2 regions of the Marinomonas sp. G8-14 genome follow, and region 2 is predicted to be linked to the other one. Evidence: predicted binding sites of a transcription regulator. Region 2 holds the regulator's gene; the other holds the start of a gene.
What was found. Region 2 encodes LexA, which represses DNA repair genes until DNA is damaged. Its sites were predicted from a motif close to TACTGTNTANNTANACAGTA; they were not measured.
Positions count from the first base shown of each region.

Region 1: the regulator LexA is predicted to act here: its motif matches at 1,899-1,918, upstream of AC0L6V_RS22125 (YebG family protein).

Region 1 is NZ_CM147891.1:4,315,319-4,325,484, reverse strand. Features, by position in the region: gene AC0L6V_RS22145 (FKBP-type peptidyl-prolyl cis-trans isomerase) at 1-259, opposite strand, end outside; gene AC0L6V_RS22140 (DUF1439 domain-containing protein) at 355-942, opposite strand; gene AC0L6V_RS22135 (hypothetical protein) at 939-1,343, opposite strand; gene AC0L6V_RS22130 (mechanosensitive ion channel domain-containing protein) at 1,316-1,813, opposite strand; gene AC0L6V_RS22125 (YebG family protein) at 1,940-2,365, shown strand; gene AC0L6V_RS22120 (LysR substrate-binding domain-containing protein) at 2,389-3,276, opposite strand; gene AC0L6V_RS22115 (amino acid ABC transporter ATP-binding protein) at 3,340-4,077, opposite strand; gene AC0L6V_RS22110 (amino acid ABC transporter permease) at 4,079-5,023, opposite strand; gene AC0L6V_RS22105 (transporter substrate-binding domain-containing protein) at 5,168-5,974, opposite strand; gene AC0L6V_RS22100 (cystathionine gamma-synthase family protein) at 6,114-7,364, opposite strand; gene AC0L6V_RS22095 (ABC transporter ATP-binding protein) at 7,558-9,393, shown strand; gene AC0L6V_RS22090 (EamA family transporter) at 9,397-9,786, opposite strand; partial or broken gene AC0L6V_RS22085 (DMT family transporter) at 9,858-10,166, opposite strand, start outside.
Region 2 is NZ_CM147891.1:1,192,999-1,203,164, forward strand. Features, by position in the region: gene AC0L6V_RS06065 (helicase C-terminal domain-containing protein) at 1-295, opposite strand, end outside; gene AC0L6V_RS06070 (DEAD/DEAH box helicase) at 282-1,865, opposite strand; gene lexA (transcriptional repressor LexA) at 1,935-2,558, shown strand; gene AC0L6V_RS06080 (hypothetical protein) at 2,634-2,900, opposite strand; gene AC0L6V_RS06085 (hypothetical protein) at 2,903-3,136, opposite strand; gene AC0L6V_RS06090 (hypothetical protein) at 3,136-3,372, opposite strand; gene topA (type I DNA topoisomerase) at 3,369-5,996, opposite strand; gene AC0L6V_RS06100 (DNA topoisomerase I) at 6,185-6,946, shown strand; gene AC0L6V_RS06105 (hypothetical protein) at 6,973-7,461, opposite strand; gene AC0L6V_RS06110 (universal stress protein) at 7,527-7,961, shown strand; gene cysS (cysteine--tRNA ligase) at 8,060-9,442, opposite strand; partial or broken gene AC0L6V_RS06120 (glutamine--tRNA ligase/YqeY domain fusion protein) at 9,447-10,166, opposite strand, start outside.

The sequences.
Region 1 (10,166 bases), 1.5 Mb from region 2:
TCGCGCCTTGTAAATGTTTGACTGGCACTTGTTGCTGACGATCTTCATGGCGCTCACCATAAGCATCGGCACAAGCAACCGTTACTTCAAATTCATCACCGACCTCTTTGCCTTCCATCGCTTTTTCAAGTCCTGGAATAACATTACCGTGGCCATGTAAATACGCCGCTGGCTCTTTACCCGCAGAGGTTTCGAGCAACTCTTCGCCATGACGCAAAGTATAGTGAAATTGAACGACTTGATTGTCTGCAATTGACATGCTGTTTCCTCATTCTAAAATTCGAGCATTAATTATTGCGGCATTATAAGGGCAACAAGGCAACTTACCTAGACCCTTCACCAGATGGTTATTGACTAAAAGATAGAAAGCTCTAATGAATCCTCTGTAATAATGATATTTTTAACTAAGGCCGCTGCGGTTTTTTCAGAGGGTGAATGATTTAGCACATACACGGGATGCTGATCGAAATACTCTACAAGGGACTTTTCAAAGTCTGCATGCAAAGACCCCAATGTAGAACGCAACATTTTTTCATTAAAGCTAGATCCCTCAACGTCAATTTGGGTGATTTTTGGTGCCACCAAATACAAACGATCTTCCTCGATACGCACTCCAGATTCAAACGACGGGTTCACTTTTGTGGTAACGGAAAATGTCTGACCAAACGCTTTTAATGTGCCAGTCATGTTACTGGTCATATCCACCAAAACTAAACCACCATCGCGCTCGGTGAAATCAATGTCTGCCCCTGTCACCAGTAAATCTAAATTCAATGTATTGCCATTCAAAAAAAGCGTAATGTGGTTTTCTTGCTGTTCCGCTAACTGTTTTTCCACTTCTTTGTTCATATCGACTTCGCTAATACTAAAACTGTTACAGCCGACTAAAAACAAAGACGTGGAGCACAAAGCAACAATCGCCAATCTACGAATTACTTTCATTCTTCTTTCTCCATGGTCGTCGCATTAACGTGGCGCCTTTCATACCAAAAACTCATAAAATCCTCTGTTACTTTTTGCTCAATCTCCACCGCTTCATCGGTTGGACAAAATAATGAAATGGTAAAAACATTGTAACCTTCTGTGGTTGTCGTGATGCGAACTCTTGGCTCAGGGCCAGATATTTTAATGTCTAAACGTTTCTCAATAAGGCTGTTATAACGAATCGCAACCTCATGAAAATGCTCACTATACTGACGAATTTTATCCAAAATTTGCTCTTTAATCGTAAACAGGTTGACGTCGTCTGAGTGGCGAGAAATGGAAAAGGTATGTGTCACATAACGTCGCATATAGTTCAAATTCTGAACCGTATTCAATAATAAAACGCTATTAGGAACCACGGTCGTACGCCCTGTGTAAGTGTAACTCCCCCCTTCAAGTCAACTTCAAACAATGTGGTCGACAACCAGTCACTGTCCGTCACTTCGCCCTCATAGTTTGCAATACGTATCCAGTCTCCAACTTGATACGGTCGAGTACTCGCTCGATAAAACGCGCCTACAATACAGGCAATAAACTCTTTCGTGGCTATCACCAACGCCACCATGAAGGCAGCAATGGAAATGGCAATATTTTGTAACTCAGATGACCAGATAAGCACCAAACCAACCACTAACAGCAGGTTGAATATGTTATCGACCGTATTAATCCGTTGACGTTTCTTATCATGTTCAAGTTTTTGGTGGAGGCGAATTGCACGTTTCGTATAACGTCGAACGATGTAGGACAATAAAATCCAAGTAAACGTCAAAACAAACTCAACGTGATCCATTAAAATGGAGAAGTCTATCTGAGAAAAATCAACGGCCATAAAAGTGTTTCCTTTAGCAAGAACGCAACTTTATCAATCATTGCCTAAATCAACAAACAAAAGCACTAGACAGAGAAACAAATAATACTGTACATTTATACAGTATTATTTTTCATGAGGTGGATCATGCCTGTCATTATCAAATATGTTGTAGAACGCGATGGAATAGAAAAAATGACTTTTACTTCAAGAGCCGAAGCCGATGCCTATGACAAACTGTTGGATACCGCAGAAGCACTGTATGAGGTTTTAGATCAAAGCCAACTAGCCGGAGATCATGATAAGAAAGAAGCCTTATCCATGTATTTAGCCGAGCAAAAAGACCTGCTATTGGATATTTTAGGTAACAAAAAGAAAAGCACAGCGAAACCGAAAAAAACCAACCGCAAAGAAGCTAGCGCTCAACTTGATCTGAAAGAATCGGCACCTAAAAAAACGCTGGAAGATCTGGTCATCGAACCTGACGAAGACGCGCTGTACGAGGAAGAGGACAGTAACGTTGTGTTTGATCACGATGACATCGTCGATTTTACGGAAAGTGATGCCGCGTAATGCGGCATCTTAATGTTTTTTAACTAAGGCCTATGGGCCTGTTTCACCAGCCAATCAAAAAAAACATTCGCAGCATGATGCAATTGCGCGCCAGACCGTCGTACTAAGTAAAAGGATTCGCTAGCTTCGACCGTTTGTCCAAATGGTGCGACCAATTTACCTTCGCTCAGCATCTCTTGCACCATAGAAGAACGGCCTAAAGCCACACCTTGACCAAGTTCCGCCATGCGCAATGTCGACACTAACGTATCGAACTGCATCCCCATTGACGAGTCAACGTTATCCACGCCCATAATGTTCAGCCAGTAACCCCAACCTTCTTCGTAACCAATCACATGCAGTAGTGAATGATTCACCAAATCCGCGGGTTCTCGCAAAGGTAATCGTGCCATCAGTTCAGGGGAACACACCGGTACAAGATTGTCCCAAGTAAGCCGTTGTGAGATCAACCCAGGCCATTCACCATGCCCCCAGCGAATTTCCATATCCTCTTCATCGTCTAAGGCTTGCACCCAAATATTGCTCACATAACGAATGCCATAGTGGGGATAAGCGACACTAAAACTGGCAAGTTTAGGCGCCAACCAGTGAGAGAAGAACGACAAACTGCCACAGACTTTGATGAGCTGCTTATCCTGTTGGGAAAATATTTCGTTCGTGCCAACCGCCAAACGAGAAATCGCGTCTTTTACTACCGGAAAGTAAGAGCGCCCTTCTTCCGTTAAACTCAAGCCACGCGGTAAACGCTTAAATAACGACACCCCCAAATGACTTTCCAGCAAACGAATTTGCTGACTCACTGCACCTTGGGTTAAGCATAGCTCTTCCGCTGCATGAGTGAAATTAAGACATCGCGCCGATACTTCAAAGGTATGTAGCCAATTTAATGGCGGAAGGGATTTCTTATTCATGATGAATACCCAATAAAGGAGAGAATCTTGGCCAATGATGGCGGCCAAGATGTGTCATCAAAACTAAAGAACCTGACCAAGGAAGCGCTGTAAACGCGGATTGTCAGAACTAAAGAAGCGCTCAGGGCTTTCTTCAAACACTAACTCACCTTCTTCCATGAACACTACGCGATCCGCTACTTCACGGGCAAAGCCCATTTCATGAGTGACCACCACCATGGTCATACCATCACGAGCGAGGCTTTTCATCACGTCCAGCACTTCCCCAACCATTTCAGGATCAAGCGCGCTGGTCGGTTCATCAAACAACATAATCTTCGGATGCATAGCCAAGGCTCTCGCTATGGCCACACGCTGTTGCTGACCACCAGACAAATGTGATGGGTAGTTATTCATGCGCTCCGCTAGGCCTACTTTTTTGAGTAGCTCACGGCCTTCTTGCTCCGCGACTGCGCGAGGCTTTTTCTTCACCTTGATGGGCGACAATGCCACGTTACCCAACGCTGTTTTATGTGGAAAAAGATTAAAGGACTGGAACACCATGCCCACTTCTTCGCGCACCTTATTAATGTTGGTTTTTCTGTCTGTCAGGCTCACTTCATCAATATGAATCGTGCCATCAGAAATGGTTTCCAACTGATTCAAAGTACGTAAAAACGTCGACTTACCTGAGCCACTAGGCCCAATAATCACGACCACTTCACCACGATTAATATCGAGAGAAACATTTTTTAAAGCATGACAGCCATTCGGGTAAATCTTTTCAATATTACGAGCTTGAATGATGCTCTTATCGGTCATATTAGTCACTGGCAGATAACCTCTTTTCAAGACGCTGAATGGCCCAAGACAAGGCACCGGTTAGCACTAAATACATCAGCGCCACGGCAAACCACACTTCAAATGGCGCAAACGTGGAACTCACCACTTCGCGACCAGCCTTGGTTAAATCAGTAATAGAAATAACCGATACCAGAGACGAGTCTTTGATCAGGTTAATAAATTGTCCAGCCATCGGCGGTAAAGTTCGTTTGAACGCCTGCGGTAATATCACATTGACCATAGCTTGAACGTAATTCATCCCTAGACTACGCGCCGCTTCCATTTGACCTGGGCTAATAGATTGAATACCAGAACGCACGATTTCGGCAATATAGGCGCCAGTAAATACAGATAAAGCCGCCACACCAGCGGTAAAACGGTCTAAATCCAATACCGTGCCGATAAAAAAATAGAAGATAAAAATCTGCACTAATAATGGCGTACCACGAATCAGTTCAATGTAAGTCACTGCCAAATAACGCAACGCGGGGTTGGACGAAATTCGAGCCAGTCCTGCAAATAGGCCAATCACCACGGCAAACACTAAAGAGACCACAGACAACTGTAATGTCATCACCAGCCCCCACGTGAGCGGGCCAATATTCCAGTTTTCTACTTCGGCAACTGGATCACCTTCAAACACCAAATCGCCATTACTAACCAGTAAGTTATCAAACTTTTTGATCACTAATGGATCATCACCATAATCAGAAGTAACAATCAACTTTCCCTTTTCAATCGTTGCAGAACCATCAAAAGGCGATCGAACCGTTGTCGCTTCGGTATTAATGATGTACTGTGGAATACGCTCCCAGCGCCAAGTGTAATCAATACTTTTGCTGCCAGCATAAATGCCAAAGCCTAATCCTATGATGATTAGAACAAAGACCGCTTTCCACAAAAGCAAATGAGATTGTTTTTCCATCAATGAGAAGTTCCCCGTCGTATTTTTTTAACTCAAAAAAACCTTTTCACAATGTCATGAGTGCAGTAGTGATGAAAGATTGTCTCAAGCAAGAATGCATAAAAAGTGGCGCAATATTGCGCCACTTTTTGTGTGTTTCTCATATTACTGAATAGTGCTCAACCAAGAATCACCTTCAAACCACTTCTGATAAATCTTGTCGTAAGTGCCATCGCCTTTGATCTGAGCAAGGTAATTATTCAAGAAATTCATAAAGTCTGGATCGCCCTTACGAATCGCAAAACCCAACGGTTCAAAAGTAAAGGATTCATCTAAATGCAATACCTTACCTTTACTTTGCGCCGCATAAATTGCGTTGTATGGCAAGTCATACACAAACGCATCGGCATTACCATTCACCACTTCTAAAGCGGCTTCAGATTCCGTTTCAAACAGATTCAACTTAGCTTTGCTCATGTATCTTTTTACGGCATAGTCCGAAGTAGCACCTAATTTTGTGGCAATAGTATATTTTGCGTCGTTAAGATCTCTGTAGCTGTTAACTTTTCCTTGCAACTTAGGACTCAACAAAATCGTTTGACCGACCACTATGTAAGGATCGGTAAAGTTCACTTTCAAGTTACGCTCTGGCGTAATCGTCATACCTGAAATAATGATATCGCACTTTGCCGTTAATAAAGCTGGAATAATGCCATCCCAAGCCGTGTTACGAATGTCAATTTTGACGCCCATAGCCTTTGCCATAGACTTAGCAATGTCCACATCAAAGCCAACAATATTGCCACTTTTATCTCGCATATCAAACGGCATGTAACCCGCTTCAGCACAAACTTGAAGCTCGCCACGGTTTAAAATTTCATTCAGGGTGGATTTTTCCCACAACGCATTATCCGACGCTGATGCCAATGTTGCGCTGCACAAAGCCATGGCAGCGATCACTAATTTTTTCATATTTTATGTCCCCAGTTTATGTAAAAACGAACCCTAAGTTATTTACGTATCTGATCTTAATGCCATTTCATAGCGGCGCATAATACAGGAGTTGCCACTAACAGTCCCTAGTGAAACACTAATGTACTCCCGTGTTTTTTCATTTTGTACAGCATGAAAGCGAGTCAGAGTTTTCAAGAGAAAGCCCCCTAACTCGTTTAAACGCTTGTTGTAGATCCGCGATCAAATCGTCAGTGTCTTCAATCCCCACAGATATCCGCACTAAACCTTCAGAAATGCCCAGCGCCAAACGCTCTTCTAAGGTATTTTCCACATGGCTGGTGGTTCTAGCAGGTCCATAAATGGTTTCGACCGCACCCAAGTTACCAGCGCAATGGGCATACTGTAATTGCGGCAATAAGATTTTCACCGTATCCATACCACCCACTAAAACAAAACTCACCATCGCACCAAAACCTCGCATCTGTTCGCAGGCAATAGCATGATTCACATGGTTTGGTAGTCCCGGGTAATTCACCGCTTCCACCAAGGGTTCCGTCAATAAATATTCCGCAATCGCTTGTGCGCTGTTTTGTTGCTGACGAATCCGCAACGCCAAGGTTTTCATGCCACGAATAATCAAATACGCCGAAAACGGATCGAGTGATGCGCCATTGATTTCTCGATAATGACGAACCTTTGCCATCAAATCCTCAGAGCCACACACCAAACCACCCATGGCATCGGCGTGCCCGCTCAAAAACTTGGTCGCACTGTGAATAACAATATCCACACCCAATGCCAAAGGACTTTGATTCAAGGGCGTCGCAAAAGTGTTATCCGCAATAACCAAGGCACCGACCTTTTTAGCCGCTACCACAAGGCGTTTTACATCGACAATTTTCAAGGTAGGATTGGTTGGGGTTTCTAAATATAAAACATCACAGCCTTTAGCAATTTCATCTTCGATTTGCTCATGACTGTGCGTTTCGCAAAGCGTCACGCTCACCCCCATACGTGGTAAAAACTCTTCAAAGACTTTATTGGTACCGCCATAACTGTCTTTCGTCGACACTACACGGCAGCCATTTGATAAAAAGGTATACAGTACACTGCTGATTGCCGCCATGCCCGTGCTGAATGCAACAGCGGAATCAGCGTTTTCTAAGCCACAAATTTTCGCTTCTAAGATTTCTACGGTAGGATTGCTCATACGGCTATAAATAAAACCAGGGGCCGCACCCAACGCAACATCGTACCATTCATCGATATCTTGGTAGCCATATGCTGCACTGGCGACAATCGGCGTTTGCGTGGCACGGTAAGGATGCTTTACCTGCTCGCCGCTCCATACAGACCGTGTGCCACTTCCCGCTTGATCAAGGGCAGACTTCGCCAATTTATTACTCATTATACATTTCTCACATTCAACGACTGAACAGCCAATAAAAATTCCATTGGCTTCCACTATAGCCAAACGAGATAAACGCGAGAAATCATCTTATCCAGCACTAAGGGTCGATTTTTTTAATGGATAAAACCATTGCATAATGACTTATACTATCTTTTCTTTCGTATCTATTTCCTGACGCCTAGGATCTTTAATGAAACCCGCTGATTCCCCTCAAAATACCGTCGATAAAAACATGCTCGGCGTCTTTCGTTATAGTCGTCGCGCCATCGATTTGGTGTGGAAAACCTCGCCTGCATTAACGATAGGCTTGGCATTGGCGACTCTGATTGCCGGTGTCACTCCGGCGGCCATGGCGTATGTTGGGCAATTGATCGTAGATGCCGTCGTGGCGGCTATGGAAAGCTACAAACAAGATCAAATACTGCATTATCAAACCGCGCTTAACTATGTGTTATTGGAAGGCATGTTGGTATTAGTCATTGCCGCCGCGCAACGCGCTTTAACCGCCCAACAAGCTATTTTGCAAGGTTTATTGGGACAAAAAGTAAACTTACTGATCTTAGAAAAAGCCCAAAGCTTAACCCTGTCCCATTTTGAAGATTCTGAATTTTACGACAAGCTGGTTCGCGCCCGTCGCGAGGCCTCCAGCCGCCCGCTTGCTCTGGTTAATAAAACGTTTGCCCTACTACAAAATGCCATCTCGTTATCCAGCTTTGCCGTCTTGCTATGGCACTTTTCACCGTGGGCATTGGCACTATTGGTCTGTGGCGCCTTGCCTTCTTTTATCGCTGAAGCCAAATTTTCTGGCGATGCCTTTTTGATGTTTCGTTGGCGCTCACCAGAGGTTCGCCAGCAAAACTATTTAGAAACGCTACTGGCGCGAGAAGACAACATTAAAGAAGTTCGTCTGTATCAATTGGGTGACCGCTTTTTACAGCGCTATACAGAAATATTCATCAAGCTATTCAAAGAAAGTAAGCGCCTCATTTTACGCCGTGAAAGTTGGGGCTTCGCCCTTGGCGTGATTAGCACCCTGGTGTTTTATGGGGCTTACGGTTGGATCGTCAGCGATACTATTATCGGTGCGATCACCTTGGGTCAAATGACCATGTATTTGCTGTTATTTAAGCAAGGACAAAGCTCGGTTTCCGCCTCACTTACCGCCATCAGCGGCATGTACGAAGATAACTTATATTTATCCAACCTCTACGAATACCTAGAGCAAGAAACACCACTTGCAACAACAGGGCAAGTAGTTGGACCCATACCAAACGATGGCATTCGTTTTGAAAACGTCTCTTTCCAATACCCAGGTAACGATAAACCGGCCCTTGCCAACATCAACCTCCACATTCGTCCTGGCCATAGCCTCGCGATTGTCGGTGAAAATGGCTCAGGTAAAACCACGCTCATCAAACTGCTGACTCGTCTTTATAACCCAACCCAAGGGCGAATCTTGCTAGACGGCTTGGACTTGCTGGAATGGGAAGAAAGCGCGCTGCTAAAACGTGTTGGCGTGATATTTCAAGACTTTGTGCGTTATCAATTTATTGTGGGTGAAAATATCGGCGCGGGCGATAACGACCGATTTAACGATCAAACCGGTTGGAAAAAGGCCGCTGAGCTTGGCAAGGCCACTGACTTTATTGATGAGCTAGAACAAGGCTACCAAACCCAACTGGGGCGCTGGTTCCGCGGCGGACAAGAATTGTCTGGAGGACAATGGCAAAAAATCGCCTTGGCGCGTGCTTTCATGCGTGAGGACGCCGATATACTAGTATTAGACGAGCCGACGGCGGCCATGGATGCCCAGGCCGAAGCCAATATATTCCAGCACTTTCAAGAACACACCAAGGACAAAATGGCGATTCTGATTTCTCACCGCTTTTCCACGGTACGTCTGGCTCACGAGATCATTGTCATGGAACATGGACAAATCAAAGAGCGCGGCACCCACGAATCACTGCTCGAACAACAAGGCCAATACGCGCATTTATTTACCTTACAAGCGCAAGGTTATAAATAACGCTTAACGCTTTTCTAAACTCATTGTCAGCACACTCAAAATAACAATGGCGCCACCTAGCAGTACCAAAGCAGAAGGCAACTCACCCAACATAAACGCCGCCATCAGCATGGCGGTCGGCGGAATCAAATACAGGACAATAGATACTTTACTGACTTCTGAGTGCGACAACACATAAGCCCAAGCCACATACGCTAAGGCGCTCGGAAAGACACCCAACATCAACACAGCAAAATTCACTTGAATACTCGAAGCCTGCATCGAGGTCAATAACCAGGAGAAAATACCAGCAAAACCGCCGTACCAGTCCACACTGTATAACACACCAAAGTTAAAGTACTGTAACGCTGCGAATGACGTTTTTGCAGAATAAAATACACACTCCAAGAACACGCTGCCACCAGAATCAACAAACCATTAAGACTGATATTACCAATGCCTTTGTCGCCAATCACTACCATCAGCGCGCCTGTCATGCCGCCGAATACACAGCACCAACGCCATGCATTAATCCGTTCCTTTAAAACACAACGCGAAATAATCACGGTAAAAATCGGCGTCGATTGCGCTAACACACTCGCCGCCCCCGCACTCACGCCTCGTTGTCCAAAATTTAACGCAATGTGATGCAAGGCCACGGCAAAAAAACCAAGCACAAAAAGCAAGGGAATATCCTTCACTTTCGGCACTTGCACACCCTGATACATCGCCACTATTCCCATAAAAATCGAGGCGATGATAAAGCGTAATAGCGCCAACTGACCGGGTGAATA
Region 2 (10,166 bases):
CGCAGGTTAAGTACTTTCCTGGCAAGTCTACACCCTCTGCAAAGCTTGCCAATCCGAGCAACAAGCTGCCTTTACCCTCATCAATACGCGCTTTATGAGAATCCAAAATGACGCGCTTGGATTGCTCTCCTTGCATCAACAAGATTTCTTGCAGCTTAGAAGACAAAGACTGCGCCACTTCTTCCATTTGCCGACGAGACGAAAACAACGCCAAACTGCCTTTCTCAACATCAACATGCTCGTTCAAGTAGGTAATGATCTCAGCGGTATGCTGCTCTACTCTATTGAGGCTCATTCACCATATTGGGCACAATCAGCAAACCATTTTTTTGAAAGTCAAACGGACTCAATACCCGTAAATATTCACTTTCATAGGGCACTCCAGAGCGCATATTAAAACGATGGAACTGGTTAAGAGCGGTCAGCGTTGCAGAGGTCACCACCGCACCAAAACACTTATCCCATAATTGTTGTCTTAATGTATTCGCGGCAAGAATAGGCGAACCGCCCAATTCAATATCTTGCTCCATCCCCTGGCCGGATAACACCAACCAACGAGCATTTGGGGGAAAGTTCTGATCATCAACAGCAGAGTATAATCGCCACAAACCAACACATTGCTCTAAGCGACCAAGAATAACACCCAAAATAGGCTGCCACGTTTCGGCGGTTTCAGGCGTCACACCCATCCCTTCATTTTGTTTTGTCTTCTTGCATTCGTCCTGAATACTTTCAATATTGTTAAATAACTTTTGATAAGACGTTTGCAAGCTATAAGCCAATTGCCGCAATTCGTCTGGAATTTGACCAAACTCGAAGCGATGCTGATTATTATCTTGATCCAACCCCAAGCCTTGAATATAAGGCGCTAAACCTTGCTGCGCATATTGAATAAAGTTCACAATACTCTGTATTTGCTGAGGTATCTTTAATAAAAGCTGGCCGGTGACGCTCACGTCATCCGTTAACTCTTGTTTTAAATTCACTAAGTTTTTTTCTAACTGGCGCAACCAAGTAATACTTTGTTGCAAACGCACTTCATGGCGGAAATGCCCGATCGCTTTATCCGGCAGGTGATGCCCTTCATCAAATACATATATTGTATCTTTTGGTGGCGTCAAAATAGCGCCGCCCCCCAATGACAAATCAGCGAGCACAAGGTCATGATTGGCTACAATAACATCCGCCACTTCGATCTCGGCACGCGCCTTAAAAAATGGGCAGGCGGAGTAATTCGCACAATTACGATTTGTACATTGTTGATGATCGGTCGTTAAGCGTCGCCAATCTTGATCACGAACGATACCTGCCCAGTTGTCTTTATCGCCGTCCCACTCACCTTTTTGCAAAGCAGCGTCCATTTCTTGATAAAGCACGGTATTAATATCATCTGAATGAAGATGTTGTTCAAAAAGACCTGCGAACATATCGTCCATTGCTTGCTCTTCAGAATTGAGAAAACCTTCCAGATTATTCAAACACAGGTAACGTCCACGCCCTTTGGCAAGCGTGTATTTAAAGCTAAGCTGGGTGTGCTCTAACAGATCTGGCAACTCTTTGTGTAAGATTTGCTCTTGCAGCGCGACAGTGGCAGTGGAAATAATTAATTTTAACCCTCGCGCTTTGGCAATTGGAATAGCAGCCAGGCAATACGACAAGGTTTTCCCCGTCCCCGTTCCTGCTTCAATCACAGCAACATGCTTTTCTCCTAATCGCTCACCCTCTGAGCCGCGATTAATGTTACCCAAGGTTCGCGCGATCGCAGCAATCATTTGACGCTGTCCAGACCTTGGTTTATGGGACTTGGCATCCAAAGAAGCTCGGTATGCAAGTTGAATTTGTGTTTTTAGTTCATCTGAAAGCATTTATATCATTGAGTATCGTTAAGAATGCTGTATATAATAACAGTTACTGTATAAACAACCAGACAACTTATGATTAAACTAACCAAAAGACAATCTGACGTACTAGAAACCATTCGCGAATTTATTGGTGAAACAGGGTTTCCGCCAACGAGAGCAGAAATAGCGCACCGATTAGGGTTTAAATCCCCTAATGCGGCTGAAGAGCATCTCAAAGCCTTATGCAAAAAAGGCGCAATTGAAATGCTGTCTGGCGCCTCAAGAGGGATACGCTTAGTTGAGCGAGCTTCTAATGACGATCTAACAGAAGACCTTGGCCTACCTGTCATTGGCAAAGTTGCTGCTGGCTATCCTATTTTAGCCCAAGAGAACATCGCCTCACACGTGAACATACCTGCCAGCATGTTTTCTCCACAAGCAGATTATTTCTTGTCTGTATCAGGAACCAGCATGAAAAATATCGGCATCATGGAAGGTGATCTACTCGCCGTACATAAAACAACCACAGTCCGTAATGGACAAATAGTGGTTGCACGCATTGGCGATGAAGTCACCGTTAAACGCTTTGAACAAAATGGCAAAATTGTTCGACTAATTCCTGAAAACGAAGAGTTTACTGACATCATCGTTGACCTTGAAAGCGAAGACTTTGCGATAGAAGGCTTATCCGTTGGCGTGATTCGACAAGGTATTTAAACGCTCTTCAATGCACAAATAAAAAAGCGAAGCTTAAGCATCGCTTTTTTATTTGTGCTTATACTCGCTCACAAACTAATGCAGAATTTTTGGTCGAAATTCCTCATCATCAAGATAATCTGAATCTTCATCAAAGAAGGCGTCTTCAGAATAAACAAAATCAATGCCCGCGTGAAACATGCATTTTGCCAACTCAAAATAACGATTCTTTAGATAAGATCGAGTATCATCCAGGATCTGCAATATTGCCAAAGGAACGGTTTCCTCACCATCCTCGCTGGCTGGACGAAGCACGATATCACCATTCTCCAGCTCAACAATTTCTAGGTAGGACTCTTTCATATTCAATACTCTGATGACTCTTCTCTAAAACGCAAAACCAACTCAACCAATTTGGTTAAATAAAAACTCACAGATGCTCCGTTATCACTACCGCGACCAATCAAATTATCGCTTTGAACCGGAGAAGACAAAGAGCCACGACATTCAAATTGCACCAAATAAGCTTGATTCAGCTGAGAACACCAAGACTCGGGGCGTGAAAACAAATCCGCCAGCTCAGTCAGCACCGGAACCATTATCTGTTTTTTTCAGCTTCGCGTAGCATGCTAGGCACATCTAAAGAACCAGATAATGAATACGTCGTCGACACTTCTTTTAACAAACCATTCAGCGCGCTTCTTAACTGAAAAATCGCTGAACTTTCCAGGCCGACATTAAGCCATGCTTCTTCACTGATTTGACTTTGCTGAATAAAGCGTCTTGCCGTATCCAGCTTTTGGTTTGTCAAACTTGCCAAGGTAACACCGCTCATTTTTTCTTACCTTCTTCAATCACCCATTTAGAGCCAACATAAAATGCCTTCCAACCAGTTGGCTTACCTTCCTCTTCCGTCATGACGTATTGCTCTTTTGTCTTACGACTGTAACGAATAATAGCAGGACGACCTTCAGGGTCTTTCTTTGGTGCATCCGCAAAAAAGTGATATTTAGGATCAATCTGATCCATGTAAGGCAGCAATTCTTCCACTAAAGGCGCACGTGTCTCACGTTTACGCGGGAATTGGCTTGCAGCTAAAAATAAGCCCGTCGCCCCATCACGTAACACATAATGATCCTCAACCTTCTGGCAAGCCAAATCTGGCATAGGCACAGGATCCATCTTAGGTGGCGCAGCTTCGCCATTTTTAAGAAGCTTACGAGTGTTTTTACAGCTCTCATTAGTACAACCGAAATACTTACCAAAACGACCTGTCTTAAGTTGCATTTCAGAGCCACACTTGTCGCACTCAAGGGTAGGACCATCGTATCCCTTAATTTTAAAGGAGCCCTTCTCTACCTCGTAACCAGAACAGGACGGATTGTTACCACAAACATGCAACTTACGGTTTTCATCCATCAAATAGCTATCCATGGCCGAGCCACAGATCTGACAGCGATGTTTATTAATAAGCGCTTTAGATTCACCTTCTTCATCATCAACAGCAATAACCTCATCACCACGAATAAGGTTAATGGTTGCTTTACAGCGCTCTTTTGGCGGCAAAGCGTAGCCTGAACATGACAAGAACACTCCTGTACTGGCTGTACGAATCTGCATCGGACGAGAGCATGTTGGACACGCAATATCCGTCGGCGTCGGCTCATTGAGCATCATACCACCATCAGGCGACTCCGCTTTAGCCAGTACCGTACTAAAATCTTTATAAAACGCATTCAGTGTTTTAATCCAATCTTTATGACCTTCAGCAATATCGTCTAATTGCTCTTCCATTTGTGCCGTAAAACTAAAATTCATCAAGGAACTGAAGCTATCCACCAAACGCTCAGTGACAATATCTCCCATTTTTTCGGCATAAAAACGGCGATTTTCAACCCGAACATAACCACGATCTTGAATGGTAGAAATGATAGAAGCATATGTTGAAGGTCGACCAATACCACGTTTCTCAAGCTCTTTCACCAAACTGGCTTCGCTAAAGCGAGCAACTGGTTTAGTAAAATGCTGCTCAGGCAAAAGCTCTTTAAGATCCAGGTATTCTCCCTGACCAACATCCGGAAGAATATTGTCTTCCCCTTTTTTAGCCACGGTATGCATTGCACGCGTATAACCGTCAAAACGTAAGATTCGCCCTTTGGCTTTAAATTCATAATCCCCAGAAGTAACCGTAATCGTTGTTGACGTATATTCTGCAGGCGTCATTTGACACGCCATAAACTGACTACGGATCAGGTCGTACAAACGATGAGCGTCCTTCTCCATGCCTTGTAAATCATCAACACGAACGGTGACGTCAGAAGGACGAATGGCTTCATGGGCCTCTTGCGCGCCTTCTTTACTGCTATAACGAATCGGCTCTTCAGGCAAATACGCTTCACCAAAATTAGACAGTATATAACCTCTTAATGCCTCGACTGCATCGACACTCAAATTCGTCGAGTCAGTACGCATATACGTAATATAACCACCTTCATACAGACGCTGAGCAAGCATCATGGTCTTTTTAACGCCATAACCTAAACGTGTACTTGCCGCTTGTTGCAACGTAGACGTAATGAAAGGCGCAGAAGGCTTGCTGCTTGTCGGTTTGTCTTCTCGGCTGCTAACCAGATATTTAGCATCAATCAAACGTGCAACATGCTCATCAGATTGCGCCTTATTAACGGGACGATATTCTTTATCTTGATATTTCGCCGCCTCGAATTTGATCACCTCCTTCGAAGGCGTCGCTAGCATTGCATCAAGTTCCCAAAACTCATCAGGAACAAATGCACGAATCTCTTTTTCACGCTCTACAATCAAGCGCACAGCCACAGACTGAACACGACCCGCAGAGAGCCCTCTGGCCACTTTTGCCCAAAGCAAAGGCGACACCATAAAGCCAACTACACGATCCAAGAAACGACGCGCTTGCTGCGCATTGACTCGGTTCATATCCAATTCAGATGGCGTTTCAAACGCCGCTTTTATGGCTTTTTTAGTAATTTCGTTAAAAACGACGCGCTTATAACGACTATCATCGCCACCAATAGCTTCACGCAAATGCCAAGCAATCGCCTCCCCCTCTCTATCCAAATCGGTTGCGAGATAGATGGTGTCAGCATTCTTAGCAAGTCGTTTTAATTCATCGACAACTTTTTCTTTACCCGGCAAAATTTCATAGTGCGCTTTCCAGTTATGTTCTGGATCCACACCCATTCTAGAAATTAACTGTTGACGGGATTTACTACTTTTATACTCAAGTTTTTCTTCTGGACTCATCTTACGTGTCAAAGCAGCTTGCTTTGCGCGCTCTTGAGGCGTAGAGGTGGCAGTTGTACCAGTTGGCAAATCTCGAATGTGTCCTACACTCGATTTGACAATAAAGTCGTTGCCTAGGTATTTGTTGATGGTTTTCGCCTTAGCCGGCGATTCCACGATAACCAGTGATTTTCCCATTGAACTGTGTAAGCCTTTTAATAAAGTAGGTCTGCAAATCCACGTTGCACGAAGTTTCATCTCTAGGGGCGCTGATATTAAGCAAACACCTTTTATATGACAAGCGATCCCTGTATTGTTTCACATTAAATCTTGCTGAACTTAGTATTTCTTATTTAACATACTGAATTCATTGCTTAAGGACAATCATGGCTACCCTTCAAATATTAACAATTGCATTTTTGATCATCATTGTGCTTTTGTCTGTTGTTATTGGATCACGTGCACACCAAAAAGAAAAAGAAATTACGCAGCGACGCGTTAAACAACTACAACTATCTAATCGAGCAGATCGTGCTGAGCAACATATCCGCGGTTTAAGAGATATTAACACAGACACCATCGCGACGGATGTGCTTTATGACTTCTATCTAGACACACTTCGCGAGCTTCTGCAATATTCCGACGACCCAGAGAAAATAGAAATTCGTATCGCCACTGCCGAAGAAAACCGTAATAATGACCCACATACATTTAACCCGGAACCAGAGCTATTCAGCTTTCAGGAAAAAACCAATTATAGAGAACGCCTAACAAAACTGGCAAAAATGTTACTCTATCTTCGTCGAAAAGGCCGCATCAGCCATTCGCATTACCAAGCATGCTATGAGTATCTACGCTGGCTCAACCTATGGATTCAATTGAATCGCCAAATAGTTCAAGCCAATAAAAACTTTGCCAGTGGCGACATGCGCGTTGCTCAAACGCTTTATGGTGTCATTCTGTCACACCTTAAATCCGATGCGACAGAGCGCCCCGAAAAAAATGCGTTAAAAAACTTTGTTACGGATCGAATTCGGCAAATTTTATCACCTAAAATTGAAGCCATGAAGGACAGCGACAATCCAGAAGAAGTACTAAGCGAACTGATACACAATTTAGACACGCATAAAAAAACTAATCGGCGCTAAAAATCCTCCCCTAACAGGGACTGCTTTTAAGTATTGACGGTTTTCAATTCTGCCAATGAAAAAATCAACGTTGTCAGCGCCGCTAGCGCCTCTTCATCTCCGGCTTCACTCCAATACAATGCGACATACTCTGGGGTAATTTTTACCGCAGTGAGCAAGTGACCATAACGTTCCAATGTATTTTTAGATGCGCTATTCAATTCAAAAAATTTACTAGACCACCACCCATCAGCCAAGGCATGATATTTCCATACCTCGAAAGGTAATAACAAAAGCTGCGGCGGCAAAGTAGCAATAGGCTTTAAACGATAAAAAGAATAAGCGATTGTTTTTTGTCGGTTGATTGACTTATCCCACTTGTCAGGAAGGTCAATTGATGTAAGCTGAACGGTAAGACCCAGCTTTCGAGCATGCATACGTAATGCCATGCGTTGACGCTCTTTTTTATGTGGCATGATCCATAATGCCGACCCCATTAATGATAGTGTAATAAAAATAACAATAAGAGCAGTCATATTTTCATGTCTCTCGAGTTTTCAACTAAAATAAGTTAATCAAGCCAATTTTTTGGAGGTGTTCTATGATGTATAACAGAATTCTACTCGCTGTTGATCTAACCGATGAAAGCATTAAGGTTGCCAATAAGGCTGTCGCATTATGCAAAGCAACTGGCGCTGAACTGACCATACTCCATGTCATTGAGTCCTTAAACTATGCCTACGGCGGCGATGTGCCAATCGACATAACGGATATTCAAGCACAATTGCAAGAAACCGCTAAAGAACGTATCGCCATCCTAGAGGCCCAGCTCGATATTCCTGTTAGCGAGAGCTGCATTTCCCAAGGCGGCATAGAAAGCGAAATACACCGCATTGCCGAAGAAAAAAGAGTCGATCTTATTGTGGTAGGTAGCCATGGCCGTCATGGACTAGCACTTTTATTAGGCTCTACTGCCAACGGCGTACTTCATGGCGCACCGTGCGACGTACTGGCCGTCAAAGTTGTGAAAGACTAAACCAATAACGTAAACAATAAACCAATAAAAAGGCGATGCAACCATCGCCTTTTTCTTTATTTTAGCCCACTCTTTTGTTCGACTTTTGCGAAAGACGCTTAATGCCTAGTCCAAGTTGTTCCTTCACGACTATCCAAAAGCTCAATACCTTGACTGGCTAATTCATCACGAATCTCATCACCGCGCGCAAAATTTTTGTCTTTTCGCGCCTGCGCTCTTTCATCAATCAAAGCCTGTATTGCTGCTTCGCTCAGCCCTTCGGACACCGTACTATTTTGCAAAAAGTATTCTGGATCTTGGTGAAGCAATCCAAGCAATTCCGCCAAAGAACGTAATTCCGCAGCCAATTTTGATGCTTTATCCGCGTCCTCAGTTTTCGCTTTATTTAAATCTCGAACCAATTCAAACAAAACAGAAACCGCCACAGCGGTATTAAAATCATCCTTCATTGCTTCTTCGAACCGAGCAGTAAATTCTGTCGATACATAGGATTCTGCAATAGGCTGATGACGCAATGCCGTATAAAGACGCTCTAACGCCACTTTTGCATCATGCAAACTTTGATCTGAATAATCAATGGCACTGCGGTACTGACTAGACACCATCAGGTAGCGAACCACCTCAGGATTAAACTTGGCCAATACATCACGCACCGTGAAGAAGTTACCCAAAGACTTGGACATCTTTTCGTTATTCACACGAACCGCACCACAATGCATCCAGTAGTTAACATAGTCCTTACCGGTTGCCGCTTCTGACTGAGCAATTTCATTTTCATGGTGTGGAAACTTAAGGTCAGGACCGCCACCATGAATATCAAAGTGACTACCCAGGCAATTAGTCGACATGGCAGAACATTCAATGTGCCAACCAGGACGACCATCCCCCCAAGGTGAAGGCCAAGACACTTCGCCAGCTTTCGCTTGTTTCCACAACACGAAATCTGCTGGATGCTCTTTTGCCACCTCGACATCAATTCGAGCACCAGCCAACATATCTTCAAGTTTGCGGTTATTTAATTTGCCGTAATCTTTGAATTTAGTCGCTCGATAATAAACGTCGCCAGAAGTGCCATGATAAGCAAAACCTTTATCAATAAGGATTTGCACCATATCAATAATTTCTTGCATAAACTCAGTGGCTTTCGGCTCACGGTCTGGCATTTTGTTTCCAAGACGCAGTTCATCTTCGCGCTGTGCCGTAATCATTCGCTCAGTCAAAGACTGGGTTGATTCATTATTCTCTTCAGCACGTTTGATGATCTTGTCATCAACATCCGTAATGTTACGAACATAATTCAGCTCATAACCAAGATGACGAATAAAACGCGAAATAACGTCAAAGGAAATCATCGCGCGTGCATGCCCAATGTGACAAAAGTCATAGACGGTATTGCCACAGACATACATGCCGACTTTGCCTTCAACAATAGGTTTGAAAACTTCTTTTTTACCACTGAGGGTATTATAAATCTTCAGCATGCGCTTAATTTCCTTTTGCTTCGATCTTTGCCCAAGAGTCACGCAATGTTACCGTACGGTTAAATACTAAACCGTCTTCTTTTAAATCTCGGCAGAAATACCCTTCACGCTCGAACTGGAAGCTCTGACCTTTATCAGACGTCATCAATGAAGGCTCAACTTTGGCATTGGTTAGCACAGTCAAAGAATCTGGATTGATAAAGTCCAAAAAGGTTTTATCTTCATAATTGGCATCCGGCGCCTCATTGACAAACAAACGATCATAAAGATTCACGGTCGCGTCTACAGCGTGCTTAGCGCTCACCCAATGAATAACACCTTTTGGTTTGTAGTCTTCTGGATTTACACCAAGTGTTTTCTCATCGTAGCGACATAAGAGCCTCTACCACTTCACCCGCTTCATTCTTAATTGCTTCATCACAAATAATGACGTAGCCACCACGAAGGCGAACCGCACCATCCAGTGTCAAACGTTTCCATTTGCGAGGTGGCACTTCAGCAAAATCGGCCGCATCTATGTACAGCTCTTTACTAAATGGCACTTCACGAGTACCCGCTTCTTCGTTTTTTGGATGATTGCCAACCGTGAAGATTTCTTCTTTGTCTGCCGGATAGTTGGTCAAGGTCACCTTAATTGGATTTAACACCACCATGACACGATTTGCGCTTGCATCCAAATCTTCACGAATGGCGTGTTCTAGCATACCAACATCCACAACACCGT